3 regions of the Streptomyces sp. NPDC104307 genome follow, and region 2 is predicted to be linked to each of the others. Evidence: riboswitches for the same ligand, from Rfam matches in the RefSeq annotation. Region 2 holds a riboswitch; each other region holds the start of a gene.

Region 1 (9,682 bases), on a different contig from region 2:
CAGGATGTCCAGCACCCCCCGGACGAAGTCGTCCCGGTTCTCCGCGTCCCGGGAGGCGGAGGTCGCGACGAAGCGGACCTTCTCCGCACCGTGCTCCGCGATCACCGCCGCGTACTGCCGGCACGCGGCGAACGTCCGCTCCAGCGCCTCGGGAGCGAGCCGCCCGGTCCGGTCGACCCCCTGGCCGAGCCGGACGATCTCCATCCGCCGGTCGAGCTCGGTGAACTCCCCGGTGGCGGGGTCGGCATCCGCCACCAGCAGCCGGATCGAGTTGGTACCGCAGTCAATGGCGGCCACACGCGTCATACCTTCAAGCCTCTCTTCATCAAGCCCCTCTTGATCAAGCCCCTCCGGCGATTGAGGAGCGGGGGTCCGGGGGCGGAGCCCCCGAAGGGCGAGCCTCAGCCCTCAGCCCTCGTCCCCGTCAGCCGCACCGCACGGCGACACGCACGGACCCTTGCGCCACCACTCAGGCAGCATCGCGATCGCCTCGTCCCCCAGCGGATTCACCCCAGGACCCGCCGCCAGCGAGTGCCCCACGAGCACGTGCAGGCACTTCACCCGGTCCGGCATGCCGCCCGCGCTCGGGAAGCCCTCCAGCACCTCGATCGCGTCACGCCGCGCGATGTAGTCCTCGTGCGCGGCCCGGTACGCGGCCGCCAGCTCCGGGTCCGTACCGAGGCGCTCGGTCATCTCCCGCATGACCCCGTTCGCCTCCAGCGTGCCGATCGCGGACGCCGCACGCGGGCACGTCAGGTAGTACGTCGTCGGGAACGGCGTACCGTCCTCCAGCCGGGGCTGCGTCTCGACCACGTCCGGGTTGCCGCACGGACAGCGGTGCGCGATGGCGCGCAGCCCGCGCGGCGGGCGCCCCAGCTGCTGCTGGAACGCGGCGATGTCCGCGTCGGTGGGCGCGGTGGACTCGGTCTGGGGAGGGGGCGTTTCCATGCCTGCCTAGGTTCTGATCGGGCCGCCCGGACCGCGGTGCCGCGGCCGGACGGTGAAATGCGAGATGACGGGAACGCGGGTCAGCCCCGGTCGGCGCTGTCGACGCCGTCCCACAGGTTGGAGTGCCACGGCCGGCCGGACTCGTCCGGCACTCCGTTGCGCTCCTTGACCGCGTCGGGATCGACCACGGTGTAGCTGGTCTCTCCCGGAAGAAGGTAGTGCAGGTGCTCGCGGGCCAGCCGCTTGATGTACGCGTCGTCCTGGAGGCGCGCCTTCTCGTCGCGCAGCTCCTCCGTGCGCGCCTCGGCCTCCTGCGCGAGCCGCTCCTGGTCCGCGATCTCGTCGCGCTGCGACACGTACTGCCGCATCGGGTACGCGAGGGCGACGACCAGGGAGCAGACGACCAGGGCCAGGAAGGCCGCCCGGCCGGTGAGTCGGGAGCGGCGGGCCTGGCGCTTGCTCTGGGACCGGTAGACGCGGGCTGCGGTCTGCTCACCGAGCAGCCTCAGCCGGGTCGCGGTGGAGAACCGGTCCCGGTCCTTCGCGGCCATGTCTCCGCCTCCCCATTACGCACGTCCGTCCCCGCACACGGTACGGGACCGAGTGCAGGGACGGACGGAGGCCGGGTCGCTGGACCCGGTCGGGCTTGTCAGCCCTTGAACCGCGGGAACGCCGAACGGCCCGCGTACACCGCGGCGTCGTCGAGGATCTCCTCGATGCGCAGCAGCTGGTTGTACTTGGCGACGCGGTCCGAGCGGGCCGGGGCGCCGGTCTTGATCTGGCCGCAGTTCACGGCGACCGCGAGGTCGGCGATGGTGACGTCCTCGGTCTCGCCGGAGCGGTGGGACATCATGCACTTGAAGCCGTTGCGCTGGGCCAGCTCGACGGCGTCCAGGGTCTCGGTCAGCGAACCGATCTGGTTGACCTTGACGAGCAGGGCGTTGGCGGAGCCCTCCTCGATGCCGCGGGCCAGGCGCTCCGGGTTGGTGACGAAGAGGTCGTCGCCGACGATCTGCACCTTGGCGCCGATCTTCTCGGTGATGACGTTCCAGCCGGCCCAGTCGTCCTCGTACAGCGGGTCCTCGATGGAGACCAGCGGGTACGCGTCGACGAGCTCCTCGTAGTACTCGGTCATCTCGGCGGCCGAGCGGGACTTGCCCTCGAACTCGTACGTGCCGTCCTTGTAGAACTCGGACGCGGCGACGTCGAGCGCGAGCGCGATGTCCTTGCCGGGGGCGTAACCGGCTTCCTTGATGGCCTCGACGATGAGGTCGAGCGCGGCGCGGTTGGACTCCAGGTTCGGCGCGAAGCCGCCCTCGTCACCGAGACCGGTGGACAGGCCCTTGGTCTTCAGGACCTTCTTCAGCGTGTGGTAGACCTCGGCGCCCCAGCGCAGGGCCTCGGAGAAGGACTCCGCGCCGATCGGGGCGATCATGAACTCCTGGATGTCCACGTTGGAGTCGGCGTGCGACCCACCGTTGAGGATGTTCATCATCGGGACGGGCAGCAGGTGCGCGTTCGGGCCACCGAGGTAGCGGAACAGCGGCAGGTCCGAGGCCTCGGACGCGGCGTGGGCGACGGCGAGCGAGACGCCGAGGATGGCGTTGGCGCCGAGCGAGCCCTTGTTCTCCGTGGCGTCCAGGTCGAACATGGCCTGGTCGATCAGCCGCTGCTCGGTCGCGTCGTAGCCGACGAGCTCCGGGCCGATCTGCTCGATCACGGCGAGGACCGCCTTCTCGACGCCCTTTCCGTGGTAGCGGTTGGGGTCACCGTCGCGAAGCTCAATGGCCTCGAAGGCACCGGTGGAGGCTCCGGACGGAACGGCAGCACGGCCCGTGCTGCCGTCGTCGAGGCCAACCTCGACCTCGACCGTGGGGTTGCCCCGGGAGTCGAGGATTTCCCGGGCTACGACGACGTCGATGGACGGCACGAGGCATCTCCTTCTGGGATATGACGCTGTTTGTGCAGGGTCGCTTTGGCCTTGCGACAAGAGCCTAACCGGCCCGGCCGTCTCAGTCGGCCGCCCGCCCGTCCCCTGGGACGAAATAGGACCCAAGAGCAGTCATAGCGGGACGGAAGACCAGAAATTTACTGGCCGGTAACTACAACAGTTGAACAGTCGGTACGCGATCGCGCGAGCCGCGCCACGCGCCACCGGGCCACCGGACCGGCGACCGACAGACCCCGGCCCGGCACGCGTGGGGGGAAGACGCGAACCGGGCCAGGGAGATCGGCGAGGAGAGTGCCGGACTACTTCACCAGGTGGAGCTGCTGACCCGGGAAGATCATGTCGGCGTCCTGGACGATGTCCTTGTTCAGCTTGAACAGCTGCTGCCAGCCGCCCTTGACGTGGCGGTCGGCCGCGATCTTGCTCAGCGAGTCGCCGGTGACGACCTTGTACTCACCGTCACCCTTCTTGACCTTCTCGCCGGTCGGGGTGGTAACGGTCTTCTTCTGGCCGGCCTCGGGGGCGGTCGAGCGGTCCGAGCGGTTGGTGGCCGGGGCCTCGGTGCGCTCGGCCTTCTTCGGCTCGGCCTGCTGCTTGGGAGCGGACTCCTGCTTGGGAGCGGCCTCCGCCTTGGGGGCGCTGGAGCCGGTGTCGACGCCCGGGTCGACACCGTCGTTGCTCAGGTTGCCGGCACCGGCGCAGGACCAGGCGCCCGGTCCCTGCATGTCGAGGAGCTTCTCGGCGACCGCGATCTGCTGGGCCTTGCTGGCCAGGTCGGCGCGGGCCGCGTACTGCGTACCGCCGGCGGCGGCCCAGCTGGACTGCGAGAACTGCAGACCGCCGTAGTAGCCGTTGCCGGTGTTGATGGACCAGTTGCCGCCGGACTCGCACTGGGCGACCGCGTCCCACGTGGAGACGGAGGCGGCGGAGGCGCCGGTGGCACCCATCAGGGGCACGGCGATGGCGGCACCGGTCACACCGGCGAGCGTGGCGATACGGACGGCCTTGGACGGGCGGCGGTGCTTGTTGCCCTTGCTGTTGAGCAGCATCGAGACTTCTCCTCACCGACGCCTGCGAGGTGAGCTGTCGGGTTCGGGCCAAGTGAGTTGCCCGGTCGCACGTCCTAGCGCACGACTTCACCCCAAGCCGGTCCTGATGCGTCCTGCGACGATCGGGCCCGGCACTTACCTGGGTCCCCCGCTCCTGCCTACGGCGCTTTACGCGTCTGTTCCCTTCGACCGACGGCAGGATTCGGCGTGACGATCGACGGGGCCCGCGGTGCGAGCGGTTCTGACCGTAAACACACCGAACCCCTACATTCAAAGAAGGACATACCGGATAAACAGCTCTTCCGAGCATCGGATTAACACCTGTTTGCGCAGGTCGGAACGGATGCGGGGGGACCTCCCGGACAAGGCGCGCCAGTTCACACGAAGAGACCCATGTCTCACTTAGTCAAAAGTGGGACATAGGCCTCTTAAGTACCCCAGGTGCGAGGTGTCTTCAGCTGTTGATCAGACCGTTTCCACGGTCGCCGCCAGGACGGCCCTGACTGGGTCTCAGCCCGCCTTCACGCCGAGGTCGAGGTCGAGGTGCTGACCGGGCAGGATGAGGTCCGGGTCGGAGCCGACGGTCGCCTTGTTGGCCTCGTACAGCCCGGTCCAGCCGCCGGGCAGCTCCTGCGCGTCCGCGATGGCCCAGAGGTTGTCGCCGGGCCGGACGGTGTACGTGCCGTCGGCGGCCGGCGCGCCCGTGCCGCGTCCGTCCGCATCCCCGCGCGAGGCGTGCCGCCCCGCGTCCCGGCCGTCACCGGCCCGCTCCGGAGCCGGCGCGCCGCGATGCTTGCCGCCCGCCTCAGCGGCCGGGGAGGACCCGTCCGGGGTGCCGGAGGGGTCACCCGCGCCGGAGGAGCCGGACGCCGGGGGCGTGGCGCCCGGGGAGGACGAGGCGTCCGCCTCGCGGTCCTTGCGGTCCTTGCCTGCCGGCTCTGACGTGGCGTCGTCCGATGGGGCCTTCGTGGCATCCCCGGCCGCGTCGTCCGCCGGGTCCGCGCTCTCTGACGGATCGGCAGTCGCGGACGGGTCCGCACTCTCGGCCGGGTCCGCGCTCTGCGTCGGGTCCGCGGACGGGGTGGCGGCCGGATCGACGCCCGGGTCGACACCCGGCAGGGAGCCGTCCGGGGTGAGGCCGGAGATGACGGCGCAACTGGGCCACGCCTTCGGCCCCTGATCGCCCAGCACCTTCTCCGCCACGGCGATCTGCTGCGAGCGGCTGGCGAGGTCCGCGCGCGGGGCGTACGCCTCACCGCCGTAGGACTTCCAGACCTCCTGCGAGAACTGCAGGCCGCCGTAGAAGCCGTTACCGAGGTCGGCGCTCCACATCCCACCGCTCTCGCACTCCGCGACCCGGTCCCAGGTCGACGCGTCGGCGGCGTGCGCGCCGGCCGCGCCGAGCAGCGGGATGGCGATGGCCGAGCCGGTCACGCCTGCGGCGACGATGATCGCGGGTGCCTGACGAGGGCGACGGTGTCTGCCGTTCGCGGAGCCCATGGGAATGCCTTCCGTGTGACTGACAAGGTGACTGGTGAGTCGAACGGTGAACCTAGCGGGACTCGAACGTGTGTCACAAGTCGATGCAGCGGAGATCACGCCGAAGTCACAGAGTTGACAGAGTGTCACCTTCCTTGCCGGTGGCCCCGGGGGTGAACTCGACCGGAAGCGTCCGCAGTCCGCGCATGATGAGCCCGCCGCGCCAGCGCAAATCGGCAGCTTCCCCCGCAAGTCGCAGATCCGGAAGGCGTTTCAGCAACGTGGCGAGCGCGGCCTGCCCCTCCAGCCGGGCGAGCGGTGCTCCCAGGCAGTAATGGATGCCGTGCCCGTAGCCGAGGTGCTGGTTGTCACGCCGCGAGAGGTCCAGCGTGTCGGGAGCGCGGAACGAGGACGGAGGCGGCTCGCCGGCAGGCGCCCGATACCGTCGTCATGTGAACCACATCCCGTCGCCCGAGCTCTTCACCTGGGAGTTCGCCACCGACCCCTACCCCGCCTACGCCTGGCTGAGAGACCACAGCCCCGTACACCGGACGACATTGCCCAGCGGCGTCGAGGCGTGGCTCATCACCCGGTACGCGGACGCACGTCAGGCCCTCGCCGACAGCCGCCTGTCGAAGAACCCGGCGCACCACGCGGAGGACGCCCGGGGGAAGAGCAAGACCGGCATCCCCGGCGAGCGCAGCGCCAACCTCATGACGCATCTGCTGAACATCGACCCGCCCGACCACACCCGGCTGCGCCGGCTGGTGTCCAAGGCCTTCACGCCCCGGACGATCGCCACATTCGGGCCCCGTGTGCAGGAGCTGGCGGATCGGCTCATCGACGATTTCGCGGAGAAGGGGGAGGCCGACCTGATCCATGACTTCGCCTTCCCGCTCCCCATCTACGCCATTTGCGATCTGCTCGGCGTACCGGAGGAGGACCAGGACGACTTCCGAGACTGGGCAGGCATGATGATCCGGCACGGCGGCGGCCCGCGGGGCGGGGTCGCACGGTCCGTGAAGAAGATCCGGGCCTACCTTGCCGAGCTGATCCACCGGAAGCGGGAGGACCCCGGTGACGACCTGATCTCCGGTCTGATCCGGGCGAGCGACCACGGCGAGCACCTCACCGAGAACGAGGCCGCCGCGATGTGTTTCGTGATCCTCTTCGCGGGTTTCGAGACGACCATCAACCTGATCGGCAACAGCGCCCACGCGTTCTTTCGCAACCCGTCGCAGCGTGCTGTCTTCCAGAGTGCTGTCCAGCAGGGCGACGACCGACTCCTGGACACCGCCATCGAGGAGCTGTTGCGTTTCGACGGCCCGGTGGAACTGGCCACCTGGCGCTACGCCACGGAAGCCCTGGAAATCGGTGGCGAGCAGATCGGTGAGGGTGATCCCGTGCTCGTGGTCCTCGCGGCGGCCGACCGCGATCCTGCCCGGTTCGCGGAGCCGGACACGCTCGACCTCTCCCGGCGGGACAACCAGCACTTGGGGTACGGCCACGGCATCCACTACTGCCTGGGCGCTCCACTGGCGCGGCTGGAAGGCCGCACGGCACTGGAGACGCTGTTCCGGCGTCTGCCGGACCTTCAGCTCGCTGTGAACCCCGCCGATCTACGGTGGCGGGGCGGCCTCATCATGCGTGGTCTGCGGACCCTCCCGGTGGCGTTCACGCCGCGTTGACGTCGGTTCGCGCCCCGGCTCCGCGACCGCGCCCGCCCGGACGAACGTCAGCCGAGGCCCTCCGCCGCCCTGATGGCGTCGCGGTAGGCGCGGCCCGCCGCGCGCAGGGCGGCCTCCGGGTCGGTGCCGTCCTCCTGGGCGCGGACGGCCAGGGCGAGGAGCCGGTAGCCGAGGTCGTCGCCCTCGCCGTCGCCCCCGGGGAGCGGTACGTCGAGGCCGGCGGTGGCGGCGCGGCCGGCCAGCTTCGCGGCGAGGGCGAGGGCAGGCTGGCCGAGGGGGACGCCGTCGGTGACGGACTCGCGCTGCTTCTCGATGGCCTTGGTCCGCAGCCAGTGCGCGTGGACGTCCTGTGGGGTCTCGGCGGTCTCGTCGCCGAAGACGTGCGGGTGGCGGTGGATCAGTTTCTCGACGAGCGTGGCGGCGACGTCGTCCACGGAGAACGGCTCCTGCTCGTCCTCCTCCGCGATGCGCGCGTGGAAGACGACCTGGAGCAGTACGTCACCGAGCTCCTCGCGCAGTTCCTCGCGGTTGCCGTCCTCGATCGCCTCGACGAGCTCGTACGCCTCCTCGATGGCGTACTTGGCGAGGCCCTTGTGGGTCTTCTGCGAGGTCCAGGGGCACTCGATCCTGATCCGGTCCATGACCTGGACGAGATCGAGGAGGCGGGCACCCGGCAGATCGTAGGAACCGGGCAGCAGCTCCAGGTCCGGCATCCGCACCCGCCCGGAACCTGCCAGCCTCGCCAGCCCGTCGGTCAGCGGCTGGTTGCCCTCGCCCCCGGTGAGGACGACCGCGGTCCGGCCCCCGGCGCAGGAGGCGACGAGCTCCTCGGCGTCGGGCACCGCCGGTTCGACGGTGATGCCCGCCTCGCGCAGATACGGCAGCTGCGGCTGGCCGGGCTCCCCGCAGAGCACCCGGTCCGCGGCGTGCAGCGTCTGCCAGGCGGGCCAGGACAGCAGTCCGGGGGCGACGCGGTGGCTGGCGGTGAGCAGGACGATACGGCCGGGGTCTTCAGCGTTCACGCTGCGAATCTACCCGGCCGCCCGGCCGCTGCTACGCCCCGGCCTCCGCCGGTGCCCGGTCGGGCTTGGTCACCTGGTTGATCCAGGGGGCCTTGTAGTCCGCGAGCTGGATCTGCTTGTTGTCCCAGCTGCCGTAGCGCGGGTTGACGTCGACCTTGAGGGCCTTGGAGGCCTTCGTCAGCGCGTCGCCGAGGGCCTTCGTACCGGCGGGAGTCGACGGGTCCGCGCCGAGTGCCTGGGAGAGCTTGGTCAGCTGGATCTGCTCGCGCAGGAAGGAATCGATCTGGCCCGGGGAGATCCAGCGTTCCTGGAGCACCGCGGCCCGCAGCCCCGTCTCCCCCTTGTACTGGGCGACGGCCGACTGGCGCATCTGCTGGATCTCGGCGCGGCTGACGGTGACCCCGGCGTCCGCGGAGGCCCGGTCCAGGACCCGGTCCAGGATGATCCCGTGCAGCTTGGCGCGGACGAGCTGGCCGGACTGGTCGGCGGCCTGGGCCGCCTGCTTCGAGGTGCCCTGCGCGTCGCGCACGTCCGCCACCTGGGCCTGCACGGTGGACACCGCGATCCGGTCGCCGCCCACGACGGCTGCCGCGCCGGGGTGGGCCTGGCTGCCGCAGGCGGAGAGGAGCGGCGCTGCGACGAGGGTCACGGCGGAAACGGTGAGCGCGGTGCGACGGCGGCGGTGCAAAGGAGCCTCCCGAGGAGATTGTGCGGCGGTGCACAAGGCCTTGCGATGATCGATGTTAGGCATGGGAACCGGTCCCGGCCACTGATTCGGCTGATTCGACCAACGATTCGGGAGGAGTTGGGGATGTGGGCTCCCCGGGGCCCGGTCGGCGCACCGGTCAGCGGGCCGGTACGGAGGGTTTCCGGGGTGCTTCCGGCCGCAGCATGATCGTGCGCGAGACCACGAAGGTGATCGGGACGGCGGCCGCCGCCGCGACCAGCGGGGCGTACCGGCTGCTGAATCCGGCCAGGTCGACGAGCAGGTAGACGCCGCCGGTCGTGATGACGAAGTTGGCGGCGTTGGTGAGCGGGAAGAGCAGGAACTTCCGCCAGGTGGGCCGGGTCCGGTAGGTGAACCAGCAGTTGAGGAGGAACGAACCGGCCATGCTGAGCGCGAAGGCGCCCACGTGCGCGGCTATGTAGGGCAGCCGGGTGAGCAGGGCGAGGTAGCAGCCGTAGTAGGTGCCGGTGTTCACGACGCCCACCAGGGCGAAGCGGACCAGCTGGGCCTTGACCGTCATCGGCGTACGAACTCCAGGGGTTCCGGCTCCGCTGCCGGGCCGAGGGCAGCGGTGTTGGTGGACTGCACCAGGTAGTGCGGGCGGCGCTTCACCTCGTAGTAGATCCGGCCGACGTACTCCCCGACCACCCCGACCATCACCATCTGGACCCCGGCGAGGGCGGTGACGGCGACGAGGAGGGTGACGTATCCGGGGGTGTCGATGCCCTTCACCAGGGCGACGCCGACGATCCACCCGGAGTAGACGAGGGCGAGGGAGAGCAGCAGCAGGCCGAGGTAGAGCGCGGCGCGCAGCGGCTTGT
Region 2 (9,682 bases):
CCCCCGCAGCACCGGATCGGCGCCGAACAGCCGCGCCGAGACATCCCCGAGCGAGGCCATCAGATCGCCGGACCGCGACTCGATCCCGGCGAGAGCCTCCCCGATCCGGCCCAGTACCTCCTCGTCCACCGCGGCCCGCAGTCCCAGCTTCGAGCCGAAGTGCCGGGTGACGAGCGCGGGCGACAGCCCGGCCGCGGCCGCGACCGCCCGCGTCGAGGTGGCCTCGAAGCCCCGTTCGGCGAACAGCTCCAGCGCACACCGCCGCAGCCGCGCCCGTCCCGTCAGGTCCTCCTGAGCCACGTTTTCCATTCCGGGAGGCTAACCGAGCCGGTGCCCCGACGGCCGGGCGCGCCGGGTCCCTGGGCCCGGAGCACCTTCCGGACGCAGTCAGCGCAGCGACTCGGGCAGCTTCTCCCGGTGGATGACGCCGAGTCGCTGCGTGGCGCGGGTCAGCGCCACGTACAGTTCGCTGGTTCCGTACCGGGCCGGCTCCACGACCAGTACATGGTCGAATTCCAGCCCCTTGGCCTGCCTGGGTTCGAGCAGCACCACCGGGCGGGTCAGATCGGGCTCCGCACCGGCCGTGACCTCGTCGAGCGGGGCCGCGATCTCCGCGTGGAGCGCCGCCGGCGCGATCACCGCGAGACGTCCCTCCTCGGGCGTCAGCTCCGCGACCGCCCGCGCCACCGCGCCCGCCAGATCGTCCCCGGCGTCCCTGATCCACGGCACCTCGCCGGTGGACCGCACGGAGCCGGGCGGTTCGAAGGAAGGGTCCTGCGCCCGTATTACCCGGGCGGCCAGCTCCATGATCTCGGCGGGCGTACGGTAGTTGACCTTGAGTGTGGTGTGCTCGAAGCGGTCACCCACGTACGGCTCCAGGATCTTCTCCCACGAGCCGACGCCCGCTTCCTCCGAGGTCTGGGCGGGGTCGCCGACCAGGGTCATCGCGCGGGTCGGTGAACGGCGCATCAGCAGCCGCCACGCCATGGGCGACAGCTCCTGTGCCTCGTCGACGATGATGTGACCGAACGCCCAGGTCCGGTCGGCGGCGGCGCGCTCCGCCGCGCTGCGGTGGTCGGCCTCCTCCTGCCGCTCCGCCATCCGTTCGGCGTCGATGATGTCGTGCGCGGCGAGCGTCTCGGACTCCTCGTCCTCGAACTCGTACGACTCCGAGCCCCTCGACAGCTCCAGGACGCCCTGCGCGTAAGCGATCCGCTCCTGGCGCTCGGCCTCGGCGGCGGCCCGCCCGGCACTGTCGTCGACCCCCAGGAGCTCCGCCACCTCGTCCAGCAGAGGGACATCGGCGGGGGTCCAGGTGCCTTCGCCGGGCGCGCGCCGGATGGCTTCGGCGTCCTCGTCCGGTACGTACCCGGGCTCGGACAGATAGTCGGTGAGGAACCCCTCCGGGGTGAGGGGCGGCCACAGCTCGTCGACCGCGGCGTGCACCTCCTTGCTGAGGGCGACGTTCCTGCCGAGCTGGGCGACGTCGTCGGGGCCGAGGAAGTTGGGCCCGCCGTGCGGGTCGGCGCCGATGAGCTCGGTGAGCTGCGAGGTGAGGGCGTCGATGACCCGGAAGGCGAAGTGCGGACGGGCCAGGTTGTGGGGCAGCCGGGTGTCGCGGGCCGCCTGCCGGGCCTCGTAGGCGATCTCCCAGTCCAGGACGAGGTCGCCGTCGTCGTGCCGGATGATCATCGGGGCGCCGGGCTCGGGCAGCTGTTGCCGGTCGCGGACGGCGAGGGCGAGCGCCTCCGCCATCGCCGCACCGCCCTTGACGGCGGCGGCGCGGCGGGTCTCTGTGCCGTCGGCGTGCACCCCGGGGAAGAGCTCGGCCTGGGTGGCGAGCAGGACGCCGGTCTCGCCGAGCGCGGGCAGCACCTCGCCGATGTAGCGCAGGAAGGCCGGGTTCGGGCCCACGATCAGGACGGCCCGCTTGGCGAGCAGCTCGCGGTGCTCGTACAGCAGATAGGCCGCTCGGTGCAGCGCCACCGCTGTCTTGCCGGTGCCGGGGCCGCCCTCGACGACCAGGACACCGCGGTGCGGGGCACGGATGATGCGGTCCTGCTCGGCCTGGATGGTCCGCACGATGTCGCCCATGCGGCCGGTGCGGGCGGAGTTCACGGCCGCGAGGAGCACCGCGTCGCCGCTCGGATCCTCGAAGCCGGTGCGCTCCCGGTCCCCGACGTCGAGGATCTCGTCGTGCAGCTCGGTGACGGCGCGGCCCTCTGTGGTGATGTGGCGGCGCCGGCGCAGCCCCATGGTGGTGTGACCGGTGGCGAGGTAGAAGGGGCGGGCCACCGGCGCGCGCCAGTCGATCAGCAGGGGGGTGTGCGCGGTGTCGTCCTCGCGGATCCCGATACGGCCGATGTGGTGGGCCGCGCCGGTGGCGAGGTCGATGCGGCCGAAACACAGCGACCCGTCCACGGAGTTCAGGGCAGCCAGCAGACCCGAGCGTTCTGCGACGAGCACGTCGCGCTCGTGACGGGCCTGCAGTCCGGTACCGACCGGGGTCAGTGCGTCCTGGACGTGCTGGGCGGCGACTCCGCGCAGTGCGTCGACACGGTCGTAGAGCCGGTCGATGAATTCCTGCTCCCCCTGCAATTCGGAGCTTTCCCGAGTTGACAAAATGGCTCCCTGCCGGATATCGTTTTGCTTAGTGGCCCCCCGTGAGGGGCCTTTTCTGTGGGCGCACAGAAACACTCAATATACCTGGGAAAATCCCCGGCCCGCAATCGCGGACCGGGGATTTTTCGACTGTGCTCATGGACTGTGCTGGTCGACGGCGCTCATCGACGGTGCGACCCGCGATGTCCGCGTAGGCCGTGCCGAGGTGACGGTCACTCCGCCGAACCGGGGCTCTTGCGCCGGCCGGCGTTGAAGCGTGCTTTCTTCTGACGGTTACCGCACGTGTTCATATCGCACCATTTGCGGGTGCGGCTCTGGCTGGTGTCGAAGAAGGCAGCCCGGCAGGTGGGCGATGCGCACAGTGCAAGCCTTCCGTCCCGTTCGCCCGAGATGACGCTGATCGCGTCGGCGGCGATCACGCCGAGGGCGTCTTCCACCCGCGAACCCGGGCCGAGCTGCCATCGCCGCTTGCCCCCGGGTGTCAGGACGGCAGCGGCCCGGCCCTGAGTGCTCCGGTCGTTGATGACCTGGACGGCGGACGCGGGGAGAGCGTCGCCGGTCGCGGCCGCCGTCGCCGCGGCGTGAATCGACTCCCTCAGCTCCCGGGCGAGGTCGAGCTGGGCGGTGCCGCAGGACTTCACGGCCAGGCCGTTCACCGCCAGCCAGTCGACGAGCCGGCGCGGCGCGGGAATGCGCTCCACAGGGGTGCCGTGACGCTCCGACAGGGTCCCGGTGAAGCTGGTCGCCAGCACGCTGCCGAGGCGGAAGTCAGGGAACTCAGCTTGCATGGAACCACCTTAGCCGGTTGCGTTCCGGTGTGGCGGCATGTAGAACCGTCTTAGACGGTTCGCGATGGTGTGCAGCCGGTTCCGTGATGGCCTGGAGGTCTCATGCCGCGTCAAACCAGTGACGTTCAAGCGTTTGAAGCCCACGCGACAGAAGCCGAACTCGACGATCTGCGCGCCAGACTGGCCTCGGCGCGCCTGCCCGAGGCCGAGACGGTCCGTGGGACCGCGCCCGGCCCGCACCGATGGGAGCAGGGCGTCCCGCTCGCCGACCTCGTCGGTGTCGTGAACTACTGGCGCACCGGGTACAACTGGCGGCCGTTCGAGGAGCGCCTCAACCGGATCGGTCAGTTCCGCACGACGATCGATGATCTGGGAATCCACTTCCTGCACCGCCGGTCCACGCGGGCGGACGCCACCCCTCTGCTCCTGACGCACGGCTGGCCGGACAGCATCGCCCGGTTCGTCGACGCGGTGGACGAGCTGGCGGATCCAAAGGACGCGGCCGCGCCGGCGTTCCACGTCGTGGTGCCGTCCCTGCCGGGCTTCGGTTACAGCGACAGGCCGGCCACCACTGGTTGGGGAACCGAGAAGATCGCGGCCGCGTGGGTGGAACTGATGGGAAGGCTCGGCTACAGCAGGTTCGTGGCCCACGGCGGCGACTGGGGAGGCAATATCACCACGGTCCTCGGCGGCAGGTTCCCGGCGCACGTTCTCGGCATCCACACCACGTTCGCCGAGGCGCCGCCCGGAATGACCACGGACGGACTGACGGCGACCGAGCGCGAATGGACCGAGGACACCGCCGACTTCTGGCGACACCGCGCGGCATACGCGAAGCAGCAGGCGACCCGTCCGCAGACCATCGGCTATTCGCTCGTCGATTCACCGGTCGGGCTTCTTGCCTGGATCCTCGACAAGTTCGCGGAATGGTCGGATACCGAGGACAGCCCGTTCGAGAAGATTTCCATCGACCGCGTTCTTGACGACGTCACCCTGTACTGGCTGACGCGGACCGGCGCCTCTGCGGCCCGTATCTACTACGAAAGCCACAACTCGCTCGACCCCGGACTTCGGGTCGACGTCCCGTCAGCACTCACCATGTATCCCCGCGACGTAGAGAAATGCCCGCGCCCCTGGGCGCAGGAGCCCGCGCCCCTGGGCGCAGGAGCGGTACCGGAAGATCGTCCGATGGGCGGAGCCGGAAAGCGGGGGACATTTCCCGTCGCTGGAGGTTCCCGGGTATTTCGTCCAGGATCTGCGAGAGGGCCTCGCGGCAGTGCTGGCGGCACACCGGTGAACGCGGCTAAGGGCTGTCCCGCCAGGAATTGCGGGACAGCCCTCAGGTGCCGGGGCTCGATCACCGCCTGATGCGGCTGAGGGTGTTCGCCCGGCAGCTTGCCGGACTTCCGTGAGAGGCGTGAACCGCGAGCCCCGTATGGACCAAAAGGGAGAGCCCTTAGGCTGCCAACCGTCCCCGTCACCGTCCCCGATCCAGGAGCGCGCACGATGTTCGACCCCGCCCAGCAGCACCCGTACCCCGACGCGTTCCAGCCGGACGCAGCGCCTGCCCCGCACGCTCTGCTCGCACCGCTGAGCGGGTTCCTGGGCACCTGGGCCGGGCGGGGCAGTGGTGAGTACCCGACGCTCGCCGAGGAGTTCCGGTACGCGCAGCAGGTGACCTTCAGTCATGACGGGCGGCCCTTCCTCCATTACGAGGCGCGCGCCTGGCTGCTCGACGCGGACGGCGCCCCGTTGCGGCCGTCCGCACGGGAGAGCGGCTGGTGGCGGATGCAGGCGGACGGGCGGGTGGAGGCGCTGATCACTCAGCCCACCGGTGTCGCGGAGATCCTGACGGGCCGTGCGGCCGACGGCGTGGCCGACCTCGCCACCCATCAGGTCGCGCTCGCCCCCACGGCCAAGGAGGTCAGCGCCACCCGCCGTCGCTACACCCTGACGGATGACGGCACGCTCGAATTTGTCCACGACCTCGCGGCGGTCGGCCAGCCGCTCCAGCACCACCTCGCGGCGCGGCTCCGGCGCGAGGGCGGCAGCAGGCCGCACTGATCCGCTCGCCGTGACGGGTCGCCGGCCGTCGTCCCGTCCGTCCGACGGCGCCCCCGCTCATACCCCGGACAGCACGTCCTGCAGCCGGGCCGCGAACGCCCGCGGGTGCGTGGTGTTGCCGTTGTGCCCGCCGGGGAACGGGACGGCCTCCCGGCCGACCAGTCCGGCGAGGCGTTGTGCGCACTGGCCGACGAAGACGGATGGCGCCGTGGTGCTGCCGCTCGCGGGCACGATGCGTACGGGAGTCGCCCGCAGCGCTTCCCGGTCGAGCTCGGCTTCGATGACCGCGGTGAAGTCGCGCTCGATGAAGAAGCCGAAGTTGGCCGCACGGTACGGGGTGAGCGGCATCGGGGTGAGCCCCGGTTCGGTCTCCTGGCACGCCGGGTCGATGCCGAGGACCCGGGCGATCTCGGGGAAGGCCGCTTCCAGACCGCCGTCACGGTGGACATCCTGAAGGTGCGCCAGCTCGGCGGCGTGCCGCTCGCGCTGTCCGGTGGGCAGCAGGGACGGCGTGACCGGGTCGTGTGCCACGAGCACCCCGAGCTGCTCGGGGTGGGCGAGCGCCAGGTGCAGCCCGATGGCGGCGCCCATGCTGCACCCGAGCATCAGGGCGGGCTCATCGGTCAGTTCGGCCAGCAGCCGGTGCACGTCGTCGGCGTGCCGCGCCATGGTGACGCGCTGTCCGGGATCGTCGATCGTGCTGCGGGAGAGGCCCCGGCGGTCGTAGGTGACCACGGTCCAGCGGTCCACGAGCCGGTCGACCAGGTCGGTGCTGCGGTCGGCGTCGCCCTCACCGCTCTGGGAGACGAGCAGCAGGGGACCGGAGCCGCGGGTTTCGTAGTGGAGCGTGGCGCCATCGGTGTCGAGGAACATCAGGATCTCCCGGTCTCAGTGGTGGGCGGCGCCATGAGCGCCGGCCGATACCTCACACCGTAGTGCATCTATTTAGATGCATTGATGAAGATGCATTGGCGGCGCGTGTCGGGTCGCGGGCGTCGTGGCCGCCCAGTGGGAGGGCTTGATGAAATGTCCCGATTGGGTGGTTAGTCGCATACGCCACTAATAATCCACTGAAGCGCTTTTTTTCATAGCCCAAAAGTTATGAATATTGAGCAAATCGCCCTTTTCGGGCTCAGTGGTCAGCATCACCTTCCCGGCCCGGGACGCGGTGCGTCCGGCCTCGGTTCCCTGTTGTGCCAAGAAAGTTGACTTCCCCCGAGAGGTCTGATGCTGGGCATTTCCTTTAATTGATCTTGCGAATCAATTGGGATCAAGAATTCCGGGCTTGTTTCGTCCGGCGTTTTTCGCTTACGGTCACCGTCAATCCGGATGGAACGCCGAATCCTGCCGCCGTCCGGGAACCCGACCCACTCACCTACGGCAGGAGCGGGGGACCCAGGTTTACTGCCGGTCCGGAACCCGGAGCGGCTAGGGGTTAAGTCGACATCACGTGCGGCCGGACATCTCCAGTCCGAACCCGACAGCTCACCTCGCAGGCGGCGGAGAGGAAATACGCCATGCCCATCACGGGTAAGTACCGTCGTTTCAAGTCCACCACCCTGACCCGCGGCTTCATCGCCGTGAGCACGGGCGGAGTCGTTCTCGCGCTCCCCCTGATCGGGGCCGGATCGGCTTCTGCCGCACCGGCGCACCCCGCCGTCGCAGAAAAGTCGGCGTCCTCGACCCCCTTTGCTGCCAAGGGAATTGCGGCCCACCAGGCGGAGTCCACCGTCTATTCCGTGGTCTCCGGCGATTCGCTTTCCAAGATCGCCCGTGGGCATTCCCTCAGTGGTGGCTGGGAGCGGCTCTACCAGGACAACCGGAGTGCGGTCGGTGAAAACCCCGACCTGATTCACCCGGGCCTCAAGCTGACCATCGGCGCCAAGTCCGCCGCCGTAGCGCCGAAGGCGGCTCCCTCCGCCGAGTCGAAGGAAAAGCCCGCCACCGAGGAAAAGCCCGCGTCCGACGCCGCGCAGTCGTCCGACCGGTCCGAGGGGTCCGACCGCGCCGACCGCTCCGAGCGGACGGCCGCGCCGGTCGCGGAGAAGACCACCGAGACCACCGCCACCGAGACCTCGGCCACCGCTCCCGCGCAGGCCGCGACGGCGTACACCGACGACCTCGACGGCTGGATCAAGGAGTCGCTCGCCGTGATGGCCCAGAACGGCATCCCGGGCAGCTACGACGGCATCTACCGCAACGTGATCCGCGAGTCCTCCGGTAACCCGCAGATCGTGAACAACTGGGACTCGAACGCCGTCGCCGGCACGCCCTCCAAGGGTCTCCTCCAGGTGATCCAGCCCACCTTCGACGCCTACCACGTGGCCGGTACGTCGACGGACATCCTCGACCCGGTCGCCAACATCACCGCCGCGTGCAACTACGCCGCGGCCACCTACGGCTCCATCGACAACGTCTTCGGCGCCTACTGACATACCCGGCTCCGCCTTCGGGAGGAACCGGGCGCAGGGGTGGGAAGGAGCCATGCGGCTCCTTCCCACCCCTTTCGCGTGCCGTGCGGCCCCTGCGGACCCGCTCGGGCCGCCTCGCAACCGGGTGCGCGATGGCACTATGAACCTTTCATCCCGCGCGCTACCCTCCGCCGCATGATTTCCACGGTGGTCTGGGGAACCGGCAATGTCGGCCGCGCGGCCATCCGCGCCGTCGAGGCCCATCCGGCCCTGAATCTGGCGCACGTGCTTGTTCACGATCCGGGCAAGGTGGGCCGCGACGCGGGCGACCTCGCCGGGACCGGCCGCGATCTGGGCGTCGCGGCGACCGACGACATCGACGCGGTGCTGGCCACCGCTCCCGGCGCGGTGGTGTACGCGGCCTCCGGGGACATCCGCCCCGACGAGGCGCTCGCCGACATCACCAGGGCGGTCCGGACCGGGGCGGTGGTCGTCACCCCCGCCCTGTACGCCCTCTACGACCAGCGGAGCGCCCCACCCGAGCTGCGTGACCCGGTCCTGGCCGCTGTCGCGGACGGCGGCGGCTCACTGTTCGTCTCCGGCGTCGACCCGGGCTGGGGCAACGACGTGCTGCCCCTGATGATCAGCGGACTCGGCAGCACGGTCGACGCGATCCGCTGCCAGGAGATCTTCGACTACTCCACCTACGACCAGCCCGACGCGGTCCGGGACCTGATCGGCATGGGCCACGCCATGGAGTACGAGCCGCTGATGCTCGCGGCCTCCGTCCCGACGATGGTGTGGGGCGGCCAGCTGCGGCTGATGGCCAGGGCCCTGGGCGTGGAGCTCGACGACATCCGCGAGACGATGGCCCGGCGGCCACTGGAGACGACGGTCACCACCCGGACCATGGGCGAGTTCGCGGCGGGCACCCAGGGCGCGGTGCGGTTCGAGGTGCAGGGCATCGTCGAGGGTGAGCCCCGCATCGTCATCGAGCACATCACCCGCATCCACCCCTCCTGCGCCCCGGACTGGCCGTCGCCGCCCGACGGCGCCGGCGCCCACCGCGTGATCATCGAGGGCCGCCCGCGGATCGAGGTCACCGTCGAGGCCACCGACGAGGACGAGAACCGCTCGGCGGGCGGCAACGCCACCGCGGTCGGCCGGCTGGTGAACGCCATCGACTGGCTGGTGGACGCGGAACCCGGACTCTACGACGCACTCGACGTCCCCCTGCGCCCCGCAGCCGGCAGACTCGGAAGGAAACAGCCATGATCATCGACATCCCCGAGGGCCAGGAGCCGATCGGATACGTGTGGGGCGACATGGTCCCCGGCATCGGGATGGCCGCCGCGAACTTCTCCCTGTCGGTGTACCAGCACACGACGCTCGGCCTGCGGGAGTTCGAGGCCGCCCGGCTGCGGATCGCCCAGATCAACGGGTGCCTGTTCTGCCTGGACTGGCGCACCGAACGGGACGGCGAGAAGGTCGAGGAGGAGTTCGCAGACGCGGTGAACGAGTGGCGCACCGCCGGAGCGTTCGACGACCGGACCCGGCTGGCCGCCGAGTACGCCGAGCGGTACACCCTGGACCATCACGGTCTGGACGAGGAGTTCTGGGCCCGGATGACCGCGCACTACAGCCAGCGCGAGATCGTCGAGCTGAGCATGAGCATCGGCTCCTGGCTGGCGTTCGGCCGGCTCAACCACGTACTGGGTCTCGACGCCGTGTGCGTGCTGCCCGGCCACTGAACCGTGAGCCGGATGCCCCGGGCCCGTGCGTCGCGCCCCTGGCCCG
Region 3 (9,682 bases), on a different contig from region 2:
GCCGGGACCCGTGACCGTGATCCGTACGGGCATGGGACCCAAGGCGGCCGAATCCGCCGTGGCGCGGGCGCTCGGCGAGGGCCGGGCGTTCGGCGCCGCGGTCATCGCCTCGGGGTTCTGTGCCGGGCTGACGCCCGGCATGCACCCCGGGGATCTGGTGGTGGCCGACGAGACCCGGCTCGCCGGGGAGTCGGCCGCCTGCACCGGCACCGAACTGCTTGCCGAGGCACTGGCCAGAGCAGTACCGGGACGCACCGTCCACACCGGTCCGCTGACCGGCTCCGACCATGTCGTACGCGGGCATGAGCGGGCCGAGCTGCGGACCACCGGAGCGATCGCGGTGGACATGGAGTCCGCCGCCACTCTGCGCACCGCCCTGCGCGCCGGGCCGCGCCCGGTTGCGGCCGTACGGGTGGTCGTGGACGCTCCACAGCATGAGCTCGTCCGCATCGGCACGGTCCGCGGTGGAATATCGGCATTCCGTGTTCTCCGTGCCGTCCTACCGGCTTTCTATGAATGGCACCGATCTTTGCTGCTCCCCAGGAGGTGAGCTAGATGGCCATGCCACTCCGTCAGACCATCAAGATTGCGACGTACCTTGCTGAACAGAAGCTTCGCAAGCGGGAGAAGTTCCCGCTGATTGTCGAGCTGGAGCCGCTGTTCGCCTGTAATCTCGCCTGCGAAGGCTGCGGGAAGATTCAGCATCCGGCCGGAGTTCTCAAGCAGCGGATGCCGGTGGCCCAGGCCGTCGGCGCGGTGCTCGAATCCGGCGCTCCGATGGTCTCCATCGCGGGCGGTGAGCCGCTGATGCATCCGCAGATCGACGAAATCGTCCGGCAACTGGTGGCGAAGAAGAAATACGTCTTCCTCTGCACCAACGCGATGCTGATGCGGAAGAAGATGGAGAAGTTCACGCCGTCGCCCTACTTCGCGTTCGCCGTGCACATCGACGGGCTGCGGGAGCGGCACGACGAATCGGTCGCCAAGGAAGGAGTGTTCGACGAGGCGGTGGCCGCGATCAAGGAGGCCAAGCGCCGCGGTTTCCGGGTCACCACCAATTCCACCTTCTTCAACACCGACACCCCGCAGACGATCATCGAGGTCCTGAATTACCTCAATGACGATCTGAAGGTCGACGAGATGATGATCTCGCCCGCCTACGCATACGAGAAGGCACCCGACCAGGAGCACTTCCTGGGAGTCGAGCAGACCCGCGAGCTGTTCAAGAAGTCCTTCGCGGGCGGCAACCGGGCCAGGTGGCGGCTGAACCACTCGCCGCTCTTCCTGGACTTCCTGGAGGGCAAGGCCGACTTCCCGTGCACGGCGTGGGCCATTCCCAACTACTCGCTCTTCGGCTGGCAGCGGCCCTGCTACCTGATGAGCGACGGCTATGTGCCGACGTACCGGGAACTCATCGAGGAGACCGACTGGGACAAGTACGGCCGGGGCAAGGACCCGCGCTGCGCCAACTGCATGGCGCACTGCGGCTACGAGCCCACCGCCGTACTCGCCACCATGGGGTCGCTGAAGGAATCCCTGCGTGCCGCGCGGGAGACCATCGGCGGAAACCGGTGAGGTGATGACCGCCGGAGAACCAGTGGTACTGGCTCTCCGCGAGCCGCCGGCCCGGCCGCTCGCGACGCGTCGCCGTGCGCGACGCGTCCAGGCCGGGCCGGCGGCGGTCGGCCGGGACGAACCGGTTCCGGTGCAGCCGACGACGAGGACCGGGACGTCACACCGGGGGTCCCCGCCGTCACCGTGAGCTGAGACAGGATTAGAGAGGGGGCCCGGTATGACGCTTCTGCGGAGCATCAGGGGGCCGCACGATCTCAAGACGCTCAACGAACCACAGCTCGGTGAACTGGCCGAGGAAATCAGGAAGTTCCTGATCGAGGCGGTGGCCAGGACCGGCGGACATCTGGGACCCAACCTCGGCGTCGTGGAGCTGTCCATCGCCCTGCACCGGGTGTTCGACTCACCCGTGGACCGCATCCTGTGGGACACCGGCCACCAGAGCTACGTACACAAACTCCTCACCGGGCGGCAGGACTTCTCCAAGCTGCGCGGCAAGGGCGGCCTCTCCGGCTACCCCTCCCGCGAGGAGTCCGAGCACGACGTCATCGAGAACAGCCACGCCTCCACGGTGCTCGGCTGGGCCGACGGCCTCGCCAAGGCCAACCAGGTACTGGGCCGCCCCGACCACGTCGTCGCGGTCATCGGTGACGGGGCACTCACCGGCGGCATGGCCTGGGAGGCGCTGAACAACATCGCCGCCGCCAGGGACCGGCCACTGATCATCGTCGTCAACGACAACGAGCGGTCCTACGCGCCGACCATCGGCGGCCTCGCCAACCACCTCGCCACCCTGCGCACCACCGACGGCTACGAACGCTTCCTCTCCTGGGGCAAGGGCGTCCTCCAGCAGACCCCCGTCATCGGACAGCCGCTCTACGAGTCGCTGCACGGCGCCAAGAAGGGGTTCAAGGATGCCTTCGCCCCGCAGGGCATGTTCGAGGACCTCGGCCTGAAGTACGTCGGGCCCATCGACGGCCACGACACCGCCGCCGTCGAGTCCGCCCTGCAACGGGCGAAACGCTTCCACGGCCCGGTGCTCGTGCACTGCCTCACCGAGAAGGGCCGCGGCTATCAGCCCGCCCTCCAGGACGAGGCCGACCGCTTCCACACCGTCGGCGCGATGGACCCGCTGACCTGCGCCCCGCTCACCCCGGCGGCCGGCCCGTCCTGGACCTCGGTGTTCGGGGACGAGATCGCCGCGATCGGGGCGGAGCGGCCCGACGTCGTCGCCATCACGGCCGCGATGCTGCACCCGGTGGGGCTGACGAAGTTCGCCGAGGCCTTCCCCGACCGGGTCTGGGACGTGGGCATCGCGGAACAGCACGCGGCGGTCTCCGCGGCGGGACTGGCCACCGGCGGACTGCATCCCGTCGTCGCCGTCTACGCCACCTTCCTCAACCGGGCCCTCGACCAGCTGCTGATGGACGTCGCGCTGCACAGGTGCGGAGTGACCTTCGTCCTGGACCGGGCCGGCGTCACCGGGCCCGACGGCGCGTCCCACAACGGCATGTGGGACATGTCCATGCTCCAGGTCGTACCGGGACTGCGGATCGCGGCACCGCGCGACGCCGGCCAGCTGCGGGCCCAGCTGCGCGAGGCCGTCGACGTCGATGACGCCCCGACCGTCATCCGGTTCCCCAAGGAGTCGGTGGGGGAGCCGGTCCCCGCCGTCGGCCGGACCGGCTCCATGGACGTACTGCACCGCGCCGAGGACGCCGATGTGCTGCTCGTCGCGGTCGGCGTCATGGCCCCCGTCTGCCTGCGGGCCGCAGAGCTGCTCACGGGCGCCGGCATCCGGTGCACCGTGGTCGACCCCCGCTGGGTCAAGCCGGTCGACGGGCAGCTGGCCCCGCTCGCCGCACAGCACCGGCTCGTCGCCGTCGTCGAGGACAACAGCCGGGCCGGCGGCGTCGGCTCGGCGGTCGGGCAGGCGCTGCGGGACGCCGACGTCGACGTACCGCTGCGCACGTTCGGCATTCCGGAACAGTTCCTCGCCCACGGCAAGCGCGCCGAGGTGCTGGCCGACATCGGACTCACACCGGTCGAGATCGCCGGCCGGATCAGCGCGACCCTGGCCCTGCGGCCGAAGGCCGACGACGACGGCCACCACGAGCGCGACGCCCTGAACAACGGGCACAAGGAGAGCGGGGCATGAAGGACGACGGGCCCAAGGGCTTCGATCTGGCGCAGCTCCTCGCGGAGCGCGGCGCAGAGCGCTACGAGCTGCACACCAAGTACCTCAACCACCAGCTCCCGCGGATGCTGCGCACCATCGGCTTCGACAAGGTCTACGAACGGGCCGAGGGCGCGCACTTCTGGGACGCGGAGGGCAACGACTACCTGGACATGCTGGCCGGGTTCGGCGTGATGGGGCTCGGCCGGCACCACCCGGTCGTACGCAAGGCGGTGCACGACGTCCTGGACGCCTCGCTCGCCGACCTCACCCGCTTCGACTGCCAGCCACTGCCGGGGCTGCTGGCGGAGAAGCTGCTCACGCACAGCCCGCACCTGGACCGGGTGTTCTTCGGCAACAGCGGTACCGAGGCCGTCGAGACGGCGCTCAAGTTCGCCCGGTACGCGACCGGGAAGCCGAGGATCCTGTACTGCGCGCACGCCTTCCACGGACTGACCACCGGGTCGCTCTCGGTCAACGGCGAGGACGGTTTCCGGGACGGCTTCGCGCCCCTGCTGCCCGACACCGCCATCGAGCTCGGGGACCTGGAGGCTCTGCGGCGCGAGCTGAAGCGCGGAGACGTGGCAGGCCTGGTCGTCGAGCCGATCCAGGGCAAGGGCGTGCACGCCTCGCCGCCCGGCTTCCTGCGCGCCGCCCAGGAACTGCTCCACAAGCACAAGGCGCTGCTCATCGCGGACGAGGTGCAGACCGGTCTGGGCCGGACCGGCGACTTCTACGCGTACCAGCACGAGGAGGGCGTGGAGCCGGATCTGGTCTGCGTCGCCAAGGCGCTCTCCGGCGGCTATGTGCCGGTCGGCGCCACGCTCGGCAAGGACTGGATCTTCAAGAAGGTCTACTCCTCGATGGACCGGGTGCTGGTCCACTCGGCCAGCTTCGGCTCCAATGCCCAGGCCATGGCCGCCGGGCTCGCGGTCCTCGCGGTGATGGAGGACGAAGAGACCGTGGCCAACGCGCGCCGCACCGGTGATCTGCTGCGCGAACGGCTGGCCGCGCTGGTCGACCGATACGAGCTGCTGCACGAGGTGCGGGGACGCGGGCTGATGATCGGCATCGAGTTCGGCCGGCCGTCCTCGCTGAAGCTGCGCAGCCGCTGGACGATGCTCCAGGCGGCCCGGAAGGGGCTCTTCGCGCAGATGGTCGTCGTTCCGCTGCTCCAGAAGCACCGGATTCTCACCCAGGTCTCCGGCGACCACCTCGAAGTGATCAAGCTGATTCCGCCGCTCGTCATCGACGAGGCGGACGTGGAGCGGTTTGTGGCCGCGTTCACAGCGGTGATGGACGACGCGCACAACGGCGGGCTGATGTGGGACTTCGGCCGGACCCTGGTGAAGCAGGCCGTGGCCAACCGCTGATCAGCGGGGTTTTTGCCTGGGAGGCAAGAAATTTGCCTCCCAGGAAAGATCCTGGCCCAATGGACATATGAATCCCCCAGAAGCAGGGGCGGCCGACGTGGCCGACGAGCTGCCCGGTGTAGCGCCTCGACTGCGCGACCTGCGCCGCGGCCGCGGGCTCACCCTGGAGACCGCCGCCCAGCGCGCCGGGCTCTCGCCCGCCCATCTGTCCCGGCTCGAAACGGGCCGCCGTCAGCCCTCGCTGCCGATGCTGCTCGGACTCGCCAGGATCTACGGTACGACGGTCTCCGAGCTGCTCGGCGAGATCCCGCCGGAACGTGACGCGATCGTCCGCGCCCGGAAGTTCGAGGGGGCGGAGGCGGACGGCTGGATGTACCAGCAGGCCGGTGGGCCCGGCCGGGCCATGCAGGCGCTGCGCGTCCGGGTGCCGTACGGCGCGCAGGGTGACCTGGTGCGCGTCCACCCCGGCGAGGAATGGCTCTATGTCCTGGCCGGAAACCTCCGGGTGACCCTCGGGGACACCGTGCACGACCTCGGCCCCGGCGACAGCGCGCACTTCGACTCGCTCACCCCGCACCGGATCGCGGCGCCGGACCGCGAGGGCGCCGAACTGCTCTTCGTTCACACCCTGCTGCAGAGCCCCGCCGCCGAGCTGTGTCTCGGCAGCGGGATCCACCGTCGCTGAGACGCCGTCCCGCCGGCCCGTCCGGTCACCAGAGAGGACCGTCATGTCCGATTCAGAGAACTACGACCCGCTGACCCCGGCCAGGCACAAGGAGTCCGACTCCCAGGAGCGCACGATGCCGCGCGGGCTCGTCATCAGGCTGTTCGCCTATCTGGTGGCCGGGCACGTCATCGCGGGCTTCCTCTACCTGCTGTTCGCGGTGGGGATGCACAACCAGTAGCCGGCGGCATCCCCTCCCCGGGGTCCGTCAGGAGTCTTCGAGGAGCCGCTCGCGCAGCCGCTCCCGGGTCTCGGGCGTGACCTTCAGCCCCTCGGAGAGGTAGCGGTCCGTGTCGCCCCAGGTCTCGTCGATCGTGGCGAAGGCCGCCGCGAGGTATTCGCTGTGGGCGCCGAAGAGCGGGCTGAGGAGCTCCATCACCTCGGGCGACATCCCGGCTGCGGAGGTGTCGCTGCGGCGCACCCGGTAGCGGCGGTGGGTGTCGTTGGACTTGAGGTAGTCGGCCTCGATCGTCTCGCGCCCGACGCCCACCGCGAGCAGCGAGATCGCGATCGAGAGCCCGGCCCGGTCCTTGCCCGCCGCGCAGTGCATCAGGGCCGGGACGCTGTCCTCGGCCAGGGCGTGCAGCACCTGGCTGTGCTCGGCGGTGCGGTCCAGGATGATCGAGCGGTAGGAGGCGACCATGCGGTCGGTCCCCTTGCCGCCGCCGAGGATTCCGTGCAGCTCGTCCATGTTGCCGTCGCGCACCATCCGCCAGAACTCGGTGCCGTCCGCCGGGTCGGTGAGCGGGATGTTCACATTGCGTACGCCGGGCAGCTCGACGTCCGGTCCGTCCAGCTTGAGGTCGGCGGCGTTGCGGAAGTCGAAGACGGTGTGCAGCCCGAGGCCGCCGAGGAACGCCGCGTCCTCGGGCGTGGCGCCCGCGAGGTGACCGCTGCGGTAGAGCCGCCCGTACCGCACCCGGCGGCCGTCCGAGGCCGGCAGTCCACCCACGTCGCGGAAGTTACGGACCCCCGCCAGCTCGGGTTCCGTCGACGGGGTCTGCGGCAACTGCTGCGTCACGGTCACTCCTGGGGCTGTGCCGCCGACGCGTGTCGCCGACGGGTCCACTCCCGTGACGATACGACATCGGATACTCGGACAATCACCCCGGCGGCAGCCTCGGTTCTCCCTCTTGTCCCGGCCCTCCGCGGGGCGCCGGTGCGGACGATGTGAGTGACATGTCCGTATTAAGGCTTTTAGTCGAACATGCCCTGCTTATGCGGGAGATGGTCACCCTCTCGTGAGCGGGATCATATCCGTGACGGTGTGTGGCGGTACGCCGGTCGGGTATTCCGTACGTCAAGCGGAATGCCAAGATCCATAATCCACGGAGTGTGACCGGAATTCCGCGTCGAATTTCCGGTGCGGAATCCGGCGCGGAACCCGTGGCTTGTTTCCGCCGTCCCGGCTCGCTTACGTTCCATGTCAATCCGGATGGAACGCCTAATCCTGCCGCCGTCCGGAATTCCGCACCCACTCACCGTGTGGCAGGAGCGGGGGACCCAGGTAAGCCGCCGACCGGAGTGATCCGGCCGGCTCGGGGTGAAGTCGCGCCAGGCGCGGCCGGGCATCTCCAGCCCGAACCCGACAGCTCACCTCGTAGGCGCCGGAGAGGAAATTCTTCATGCCCATCCCGGGTAAGCACCGCCGTCCCAAGTCCAGCACCATCGCCCGCGGCGTCGTCGTCGCGAGCGCCGGCGGAGCCGTCATCGCGCTTCCGCTGCTCGGCGCCACCGGTGCCAACGCCGCGGAGCAGGCCGCTCCCGCCACCGCGAAGTCGGCCGCCGCCACGCACGCCACCCCGGCCAAGCCGGTCGCGGACAAGCAGTCCGGCACCAAGACGTACTCCGTGGTCTCCGGCGACTACCTGTCGAAGATCGCCGCCGAGCACAAGGTCAAGGGCGGCTGGGAGAAGCTGTACCAGGACAACCGCAAGGTCGTCGGCGACAACCCGAGCCTGATCTTCCCGGGCATGAAGCTGACCCTCGGCGGCAAGGCCTGGGGTCACGCCCCGGCCACCGGTTCGCACACCTCCACGGGTGACACCACTCCGTCGAAGGCCCCCTCGAAGGCCCCGGCCAAGACCGAGTCGAAGGCCCCCGCGTCCTCCGGCACCACGTCCTCCTCCGACACCCAGGCGTCCAACACCGCGTCGTCGGACCAGGGCAGCGCCTCCGGCTACGTCCACCCGGTCCCCGGTAACCACACCACCGCCTACCGCGCCTCCGGCGCCAGCTGGTCCAGTGGCAGCCACACCGGCATCGACTTCCCCGTCGCCAGCGGCACCAGCGTCAAGGCGATCACCTCCGGCACCGTCGTCACCGCGGGCTGGGGCGGCGCGTACGGCAACGAGGTCGTCATCAAGCACGCCGACGGCCACTACTCCCAGTACGGCCACATGTCCTCGCTCTCCGTCTCGGCGGGCCAGACCGTGACCGCGGGCCAGCAGGTCGGCCTCTCCGGCGCCACCGGCAACGCCACCGGCCCGCACCTCCACTTCGAGGTCCGCACCGGCCCGGCGTACGGCTCGGACATCGACCCGATCGCCTACCTGGCGTCGCACGGGATCAACGTCTGATCCACGCAGCAACGGTCCGGTGACGGACCGGAGCAATACAGAGGGACGGTGCGCGGCGGCGCACCGTCCCTCTGTATTGCGGTGACCGTCCTTATTCCCCCTTTACCAAAAACTGACCGGGTGGTCTATCTCACCACCCGTCAACCCCGTAATACGGTCGCGTAGGTCACAATCGACGGTGCAGGATATGCCCTTGTGGCAGACGATTCGAGAATCATCCGACAGGGCGTCATCAACCGACAGGGCGCCATCGAGTCGTACGCGGCGATTGGCGACAGTTTCACCGAGGGAGTCGGTGACCCGGGCCCGGCCGGGACATTCGTCGGCTGGGCCGACCGGTTCGCGGTCATCCTCGCGGACCAGCTCCCCGAACCGGCGACGGCGCAGGGCGGCACGGCCGCCGCGCACGGACACTTCCGGTACGCCAATCTCGCCGTACGAGGACGCCTCCTCGACCAGATAGTCGAGGAGCAGGTACCGCGCGCCAAGGAACTCGCCCCCGACCTGGTGAGCTTCTGCGCGGGGGGCAACGACATCATCCGGCCGGGCACCGACCCCGACGACGTGGCCGAGCGCTTCGAGCGCGCGGTCGCCGAGCTGACCCAGTCGGTCGGCACCGTCATGGTCACCACCGGCTTCGACACCCGAGGCGTTCCGGTGCTCCGCCATCTGCGCGGCAAGATCGCCACCTACACCGCCCATGTGCGGTCCATCGCGGACCGCTACGACTGCCCGGTGCTCGACCTGTGGTCGCTGCGCTCCGTGCAGGACCGGCGCGCCTGGGACGGCGACCGGCTGCACCTGTCACCCGAGGGGCACACCCGCGTCGCGCTGCGCGCCGCACAGGTCCTCGGCCTCGACGTGCCGGCCGACCCGGACCAGGAGTGGCCGCCGCAGGTGCACCGGGGAACGCTGGAGGTCCGGCGCGACGACATCCACTGGGCCCGCGAGTACCTGGTGCCGTGGATCGGGCGCCGACTGCGCGGCGAGTCGTCGGGGGACCACGTGGCGGCGAAGCGGCCGGACCTGCTGCCGCTCTGAGACCGGCCGGCTCCCGGCCGGGAGCCGGGAGCCCGGCGATCCGTCCGGGGTCTACGAGCCGGCCCGCCCGATGTCGTACAGCGGCCGGGCCGGGATGCGTTCCAGCACGCCGCCCGCGAACACGTCGTACAGCGGCAGCGTCTCCAGATGGACGTAGCCGATATGGCAGTCGCAGACGGAGAGCGGGCAGGCCCGGGGGCCCAACGCCTCCCGGTAA

The links. Region 2 has a riboswitch for cyclic di-AMP ahead of ACZ601_RS16875 (LysM peptidoglycan-binding domain-containing protein). Riboswitches for the same ligand answer to the same signal wherever they lie in the genome.
Region 1: it holds a riboswitch for cyclic di-AMP, as region 2 does, so the genes downstream of both, ACZ601_RS26660 (transglycosylase family protein) here and ACZ601_RS16875 (LysM peptidoglycan-binding domain-containing protein) in region 2, are expected to answer to the same signal.
Region 3: it holds a riboswitch for cyclic di-AMP, as region 2 does, so the genes downstream of both, ACZ601_RS03090 (M23 family metallopeptidase) here and ACZ601_RS16875 (LysM peptidoglycan-binding domain-containing protein) in region 2, are expected to answer to the same signal.

The regions. Positions count from the first base shown of each region.
Region 1 covers NZ_JBVJMU010000012.1:95,886-105,567, forward strand. The annotation lists gene ACZ601_RS26640 (Ppx/GppA phosphatase family protein) at 1-306, opposite strand, end outside; gene ACZ601_RS26645 (DUF501 domain-containing protein) at 409-948, opposite strand; gene ACZ601_RS26650 (FtsB family cell division protein) at 1,029-1,499, opposite strand; gene eno (phosphopyruvate hydratase) at 1,598-2,878, opposite strand; gene ACZ601_RS26660 (transglycosylase family protein) at 3,199-3,945, opposite strand; cyclic di-AMP (ydaO/yuaA leader) riboswitch at 3,950-4,121, opposite strand; gene ACZ601_RS26665 (transglycosylase family protein) at 4,456-5,445, opposite strand; partial or broken gene ACZ601_RS26670 (cytochrome P450) at 5,552-5,830, opposite strand; gene ACZ601_RS26675 (cytochrome P450 family protein) at 5,877-7,112, shown strand; gene ACZ601_RS26680 (nucleoside triphosphate pyrophosphohydrolase) at 7,160-8,134, opposite strand; gene ACZ601_RS26685 (SurA N-terminal domain-containing protein) at 8,166-8,822, opposite strand; gene ACZ601_RS26690 (GtrA family protein) at 8,980-9,381, opposite strand; gene ACZ601_RS26695 (glycosyltransferase family 2 protein) at 9,378-9,682, opposite strand, start outside.
Region 2 covers NZ_JBVJMU010000005.1:388,268-397,949, forward strand. The annotation lists gene ACZ601_RS16845 (TetR/AcrR family transcriptional regulator) at 1-309, opposite strand, end outside; gene ACZ601_RS16850 (HelD family protein) at 388-2,598, opposite strand; gene ACZ601_RS16855 (CGNR zinc finger domain-containing protein) at 2,835-3,410, opposite strand; partial or broken gene ACZ601_RS16860 (epoxide hydrolase family protein) at 3,513-4,707, shown strand; gene ACZ601_RS16865 (nitrobindin family protein) at 4,917-5,474, shown strand; gene ACZ601_RS16870 (alpha/beta fold hydrolase) at 5,532-6,347, opposite strand; cyclic di-AMP (ydaO/yuaA leader) riboswitch at 6,800-6,988, shown strand; gene ACZ601_RS16875 (LysM peptidoglycan-binding domain-containing protein) at 6,992-7,906, shown strand; gene ACZ601_RS16880 (NAD(P)H-dependent amine dehydrogenase family protein) at 8,081-9,160, shown strand; gene ACZ601_RS16885 (carboxymuconolactone decarboxylase family protein) at 9,157-9,636, shown strand.
Region 3 covers NZ_JBVJMU010000001.1:761,974-771,655, reverse strand. The annotation lists gene ACZ601_RS03125 (phosphorylase family protein) at 1-550, shown strand, start outside; gene hpnH (adenosyl-hopene transferase HpnH) at 556-1,575, shown strand; gene dxs (1-deoxy-D-xylulose-5-phosphate synthase) at 1,793-3,730, shown strand; gene ACZ601_RS03110 (aspartate aminotransferase family protein) at 3,727-5,121, shown strand; gene ACZ601_RS03105 (helix-turn-helix domain-containing protein) at 5,189-5,806, shown strand; gene ACZ601_RS03100 (DUF6126 family protein) at 5,850-6,026, shown strand; gene ACZ601_RS03095 (tyrosine-protein phosphatase) at 6,054-6,866, opposite strand; cyclic di-AMP (ydaO/yuaA leader) riboswitch at 7,307-7,467, shown strand; gene ACZ601_RS03090 (M23 family metallopeptidase) at 7,471-8,424, shown strand; gene ACZ601_RS03085 (SGNH/GDSL hydrolase family protein) at 8,620-9,465, shown strand; gene ACZ601_RS03080 (STM4011 family radical SAM protein) at 9,517-9,682, opposite strand, start outside.